2 linked regions of the Ancylobacter polymorphus genome follow. The protein of the gene in region 2 interacts with the protein of the main gene of each other region in a pairwise test. Links are inferred from orthologs where the notes say so. Each region holds a gene or a part of one and is shown on either strand. Other genes may lie near its edges.

Evidence for each region.
Region 1: the proteins of gltA (region 2) and K9D25_RS13045 interact in binary tests that used the Escherichia coli proteins (3 or more experiments, as listed by UniProt). The link is inferred for Ancylobacter polymorphus from one-to-one orthologs.

The regions. Positions count from the first base shown.
Region 1 is NZ_CP083239.1:2,756,894-2,760,141, reverse strand. Bases 106-3,038 are described here. They hold K9D25_RS13045 (diacylglycerol/lipid kinase family protein), read left to right. Parts: upstream 106-1,052; coding sequence 1,053-2,024; downstream 2,025-3,038. Other genes in these bases: K9D25_RS13040 (SIMPL domain-containing protein), read right to left, coding at 2,003-2,740; K9D25_RS13050 (hypothetical protein), read left to right, coding at 106-903. Outside these bases: more of K9D25_RS13050, read left to right, coding at 1-105. UniProt on the Escherichia coli protein: In vitro phosphorylates phosphatidylglycerol but not diacylglycerol; the in vivo substrate is unknown.
Region 2 is NZ_CP083239.1:3,185,659-3,188,955, forward strand. What follows is about bases 166-3,147. They hold gltA (citrate synthase), read right to left. Parts: upstream 2,320-3,147; coding sequence 1,012-2,319; downstream 166-1,011. Other genes in these bases: lpxB (lipid-A-disaccharide synthase), read left to right, coding at 166-923; gltX (glutamate--tRNA ligase), read right to left, coding at 2,561-3,147. Also shown: more of lpxB, read left to right, coding at 1-165; more of gltX, read right to left, coding at 3,148-3,297.

The sequences.
Region 1 (3,248 bases), 430 kb from region 2 along the record:
GTCGGCGGGGCGGTGAGCGGTGCCGGTCGGGCCGTGTCGGGCATCGGCAGCGGCGTCTCCGGCGCCACGAGCGACCTCGGTGGCGCGGTGAGCGGGCTTGGCACGGGCCTTGGCGGGGCGGTGAGCGGCGTCGGCGCGGTGGGACCGCAGCCCTCAAGGGGCGACGCGACCACCTCGGTCACCGGGCGCGCGCCGGTCGCGGCCAATGTGGTCGGCCTGCAGATCGAACTGCTCAAGCGCGGCCAGCGCCCGCTCGGCTTCGGCCGCAGCACCAGCGGCAACATCGCGGATGTGAACGCGAATGTTCTGGGCCGGCGCGGCGTCAATGCCGATGTTGCGGTCGGCACGTCGCGCCAGCGTCCGCTCGGCGTCGATGCGCGCGTCGGCGCGCTCGGCCCACGCGGGGTCAACGCCAATGCCGACGCGACGCTTGGTGACCGTCGGCCCGCCTCGCGGGGCCTCGCCGACGCCAATGTCGGGCTGAACGCGCTGGGGCCGCGCGGGCTGAACAGCACCAACCGCGCCACCCTCGGCGGCCGGCAGGCGGTGGATGTGGCAAGCCGCACCACGCTCGGCGGCCCGCGCGGCGTGCGCGCCAATGCGGATGTCGATGTCGGCGGCGAGACCACCTCGGCGGTGGGTGTCGATATCGGCATCGGCGGCGGTGGCCCCGGTGGTCCGGGCGGTCCCGGTGGGCCGGGTGGTCCGGGTGGTCCGGGCGGTCCCGGCGGCCCGGGCACGCCCGGCGGCCCCTCCGCCGGGGGCGGCGGCGCGGCGACGGGAGGCAATGCCAACCGTTCCGACATGGCCGCGAAGAAGACGCGCTGCACGGGCGTCCTCTCCGAGCCGCGCGCCTATGACGCCGGCATCGTCGCCCTGTGCCGCGACCTTATCGGCGGCTGATCGATGAACCGAGGGCCGTCCCGGAATCCGGGGCGGCCTTCGCCTTTCACAGGCCCGTCTCGACCGCCGTCGCCTTTCCATAGGGAACGTCTTCGCGCCGCCGCGATTGCAGAGGAGTATTCCGTGGCTCCTCCAATCCGGTTTCCCCCATGGCCCAGCTTCTCGTCCTTCTCAACGCCAATGCCGGCACGCTGCTGGACCGCGACGCGGAGGAGGTTCGGCGCCACATCGCCGATGCGCTCGATGGCGGGGGTCGCACCGTCGAGGTCCGCCTGCTGCGCGGCAAGGAACTGGTGAAGGCCATCCGCGCCTCCGGCAGCGGCGAGCATGACACCGTCATCGTCGGCGGTGGCGATGGCAGCGTCAGCCTGGCGGTGCAGAGCCTCGAAGGTTCCGGCAAGACGCTGGGCATCCTGCCGCTCGGCACGCTCAACCTCCTCGCCACCGATCTCGGCATGCCGCGCGACCTCGATGCGGCCTTAGCGGCGCTCAGCAACGCGCGGGTGGGCGAGATCGACCTGGCGACGCTGAACGGGCGCCGCTTCCACACCATTTCCGGCATGGGCTTCTTCAGCCAGATGGCCCGCGCCCGCGAAACCGCCCGGCGTTGGAAGCTCTGGCGCTTTTTCGCCGTCGCCATCGCCGCCGTCTTCGCCTTGCGCCGCAGCGGCCGTTTCGATCTCGATGTGACGGTGGACGGCACCGACCATCACTTCCAGGCCTTCGCCGCGCTCGCCTCGATCAACCGCTTCACCGGGCCGGGCTGGCGGCGCGGCCGGCTGGACGAAGGCGTGCTCGAACTGCATGTGGCGGAAGATCGCGGCGGGCTCGCCCTGCTGAAGGCCGGCGCCGACATGGTCACCGACAATTGGCGCGACAATCCCGGCATCATCAGCCTGACCGGCCGGGAAATCGTGCTGCGCCGCGCCAACCGCGCCCGCGTGTGGGTGTCCACCGACGGCGAACTCGGGCGGGAGGACATGCCGCTCACCTACCGGATCGTGCCGCGCGGGCTGAAAGTCCTCATCCCGCCGCCTGCCGATGGCGAGAGCGCCGTCGTCGGGGCCACTGAAGCGGCCACGACACGAGCCGAGGCGCTTCAGAGTGGCTCGATCTCATAGACCACCGTGACGCCGGCGCGCACCTGCGTCTCGCCGGCTTCCACCGGCACCGAATCCATCTTCTCCGCCCGCGCCGCCATCATCATCATGCGCGGCATGGGCTGCGGGCCGGCCTCGCTGTTGATCGACACCACGCGCACCAGCCGCACCCCGGCGGCGCCGGCGATGATCTCGGCCTGGTGGCGGGCATCCTTCACCGCCTCGGCGCGGGCCGCATCCTCCAGCTTGCCGGGCTCGGCGAGGTCGAAGGCGATACCGTTGATCTGGTTGGCGCCATTGGTCACCAGCTGGTCGAGCAGATCGCCGAGCTTGGCGAGGTCACGCAGCCGCACCGTGACGGAATTGGTCACCTGATAGGAGGCGATGCGCAGCGGATCGCCGTCCTTCTTCTGCGGCGCGTATTGCGGCTGCACCGAGAAACCGGAGGTCGAGACATCGCGCCCCTCGACACCGGCGGCCTTGATCGCGGCGATCATCGTCGCCACGGCGGCGGAATTGGCGTCGAGCGCCTCGCGCGCGGTCTTGCCCTCGCTCACCACGCCGGAGGTGAGCGTCGCTCGGTCGGGAACGGCGCTGGCCGTGCCTTCGCCTGACACCGCGAGCGTCGCCCGCCGGGCATTGGGCGCGAGATCCTGCGCGGCGAGCGGCGACAGGCTGGCGAACAGCGCGGCGGTGCCGAGAACGGCGGCGCAGGCGGTGGCGCGGAGGAGCTTCATGTCGTTTTCTTTCCTGAAACCGGCCGGGGCGGCGGATTTAAGCGCCCGCCCGCCCCCATGCCGGCAGACTGACGATGCGGCACGCCAGAGCACCCCGCGAAGGCGGCGGGAATGCGGCGGCGGGCGACGCCTTCCCCGGCGGGCCCCTGCCACGCGCCGGGCACGGCACCCCTCACGTCAGATGTCGGGGTGGACGGCCGGCGCAAGGCGGTTGGCGCCGACGCCACGCTTTGCTAGTTTCCCCCGCCCGCCGCGCCACCGCGCGCCGCCGGCCGGGCCTGTAGCTCAATGGTTAGAGCCGACCGCTCATAACGGTCTGGTTGCAGGTTCGAGTCCTGCCGGGCCCACCAAATCATTCAATAGGTTAGCGGGTCTGCGCAAAGATCCGGTCGGCGCCCCCCAACGAAACACCAAAGCGCGCCGCTCTTCGCTCAAACGCCTCGCCTCCCCCACCCGCCGCTTCCAATGCCGGCGGCAAAATGGCACTGTGCCGGCCTTCGCGTTGGGT
Region 2 (3,297 bases):
CCATCGTGGCGAGGCGGCCGGATGTGCTGGTGCTGGTCGATGCGCCGGATTTCACCCATCGTGTCGCCAGCAAGGTGCGCGCGCGCCTGCCTGATCTGCCGATCGTCAAATATGTCGCCCCGACGGTCTGGGTCTGGCGACCCGGGCGCGCGCGGGCCATGGCGCCGCATGTCGATCGGGTTCTGGCGCTGCTCCCCTTCGAGCCGGAGGCGATGCACGCGCTCGGCGGGCCGCCGACCACTTATGTCGGCCATCCCTTGCTCGGTGAACTCGCCACCTTGCGGCCCGATACGGCGGAGGCCGCCCGCCGCGCCGCGTCCCCGCCCGTGCTGCTGGTGCTGCCCGGCAGCCGCCGCTCGGAACTGGCGCGGCTCGGTGCGACCTTCGGTGAGGTGCTGGAGCGATTGAAGGCCGAGGTGCCGGATGTCGAGCTGCTGCTGCCGACCTTGCCGGCCCGGCGGGCGCAGGTCGAGGCGATGGTGGCCTCCTGGGCGGTGAAGCCACGCATCATTGTCAGCGATGAGGAGAAGCGCGCCGCCTTCCGTATTGCCCGCGCGGCGCTGGCGGCGTCCGGCACGGTGACGCTGGAGCTCGCCCTAGCCGGCGTGCCGACCGTCGCCGCCTATCGCGTGCCATGGCTGGAAGGGCGTATCGCGCCCTTCATCATCCGGGTGAAGACGGCGATCCTGCCCAATCTCATACTCGATGAGCCGGCTATGCCGGAATATCTGCAATGGCATATCGACCCGCCCGCCATGGCGGCGCAGCTGGCGCGGCTGATCGTCGGTGGGCCGGAGCGCGAGGCGCAGCTTGCCGCCTTTGCGCGGCTTGACGCTGTCATGGGCGAGGGGGGTGAACCGCCGAGCCGGCGCGCGGCGCGGGCGGTGCTGGAGACTCTGGCGCAGCGACGTGGCGTTGCCTGACCAGGATGATGCTCGGCCATGAAAAACCCCGCCTTCCGGTCCGGAGGGCGGGGTTTTCGTCGGTCGTCTCAGTGCCGTGGCACTGCCGTCACTTGCGGCGGGCGATCGGCACGTAGTCGCGCTGGGTGGCACCGGTGTAGAGCTGGCGCGGCCGGCCGATGCGCTGGCTCGGGTCCTCGATCATTTCCTTCCACTGGCCGATCCAGCCCACGGTGCGGGCGAGGGCGAACAGCACGGTGAACATGGAGGTGGGGAAGCCGAGGGCGCGCAGGGTGATGCCCGAGTAGAAGTCGATATTCGGGTAGAGCTTGCGCTCGACGAAGTAGTCGTCCTGCAGCGCGATGCGCTCCAGTTCCACGGCGATGTCGAGCAGCGGGTCGTCCTTGATGCCGAGTTCGCCGAGCACCTCATGGCAGGTGCGCTGCATGATCTTGGCGCGCGGATCGTAGTTCTTGTAGACGCGATGGCCGAAGCCCATAAGGCGGAACGGGTCGTTCTTGTCCTTGGCGCGGTTGATGAACTCGGGGATACGGTCCACCGAGCCGATCTCGCCCAGCATCTTCAGCGCCGCCTCATTGGCGCCGCCATGGGCGGGGCCCCACAGGCAGGCAATGCCGGCGGCGATGCAGGCGAAGGGGTTGGCGCCCGACGAGCCGGCGAGACGCACGGTCGAGGTCGAGGCGTTCTGCTCGTGGTCGGCGTGCAGGATGAAGATGCGGTCGATCGCGCGCGAGAGGATCGGGTTGACCTTGTACTCCTCGCAGGGAACCGAGAAGCACATGCGCAGGAAGTTCGAGGCGTAGTCGAGATCGTTCTTGGGGTACACGAAGGGCTGGCCGATCGAGTACTTGTAGGCCATGGCCGCCAGCGTCGGGATCTTCGCGATCATTCGGATCGAGGCGATCATGCGCTGCTGCGGATCGGAAATGTCGGTGCTGTCATGGTAGAAGGCGGACAGCGCGCCGACCGAGGCCACCAGCACGGACATGGGATGCGCGTCGCGACGGAAGCCGTGGAAGAACCGGCTCATCTGCTCATGCACCATCGTGTGGCGCGTGACGCGGTAGTCGAAATCCGCCTTCTGGGCGGCGGTCGGCAGCTCCCCGTAGAGAAGCAGGTAGCAGGTTTCGAGGAAGTCGCTTTCGGCCAGCTGTTCGATGGGGTAGCCGCGATAGAGCAGGATGCCCTCGTCGCCATCGATATAGGTGATCTGGCTTTCGCAGGAGGCGGTGGAGGTGAAGCCGGGATCGTAGGTGAACTTGCCGGTCTGCGCGTAGAGCTTGGCGATATCGATCACGTCAGGACCGATCGTCCCGTTCAGGATCGGCAGCTCCCAGCTTTCATCGCCAATGGTGAGCGTGGCGGATTTTGGCGCGTTGCTTTGGCTGGCGTCCATGCGGGTCTCCCTGAACCTAGGAACGAACGGATCTGAAACGGATCGCGTCTTGGCGAGGGGCCGCGCCTGCCGTTTGGCGCTGTGCGTAGGAGACGGGGGGTGTCTCGCTGCGGCCCATGATCAAAGTCGTAGCGGTTTCGATCCGCCCTCGCAAGCGCAGCGAAAACGCTGCCGCAATGCGGCCGCCGGGCGGGCGCGAAACCATTGCATCCGCGCTTCCGCCATGTGCTAGAACGGTTTCTTACGCCTGCGCGACCGCGCCGGTCTGGTCGCCGATCCGGGCCAGCGACTCCTCGCGGCCGAGCACGGCCAGCACGTCGAAAATGCCGGGCGAGGTGGTCTTGCCGGTCACTGCCGCGCGCAGCGGCTGCGCCAGCATGCCGAGCTTGACGCCCTGCGCTTCCGCCACCGCACGCACCGCCGCCTCGGTCTCCGCCGCGTTCCAATTCGCCACCGCCGCGAGCTGTACGGACGCGGCCGCCAGCAGGCGGCGTGCCTCCTCGGTCAGCAGCGCCTGCGCCTTTTCTTCCAGCGGCAACGGGCGGGCGCGCCAGATATAGGCGGCGCTTTCAATGAGTTCGATCAGCGTCTTGGCGCGCTCCTTCAGTCCCGGCATGGCGGCGAGCAGCTGCGCGCGGCGCTCGGGCGTGAGCGCGGCGGCAATGGTGGCGCCCTCAGGAATATGCGGCAGCAGCGTGTCGATGGCCGCGAGCAGTTCGGCATCGGGCGTGGAGCGGATATAGAGGCCGTTGATGTTTTCCAGCTTGGCGAAGTCGAAACGCGCCGCCGAGCGGCCGACGCGGTCGAGATCGAACAGCTGCGCCATCTCCTCGGTGGAGAAAATCTCCTGGTCGCCATGGCTCCAGCCGAGGCGGACGAGATAGTTGCGCAAAGCGGCCGGCAGGTAGCCCATCGCCCGGTAGGCATCGACGCCCAGCGCGCCATGGCGCTTGGAGAGCTTTGCCCCGTCCGGTCCAT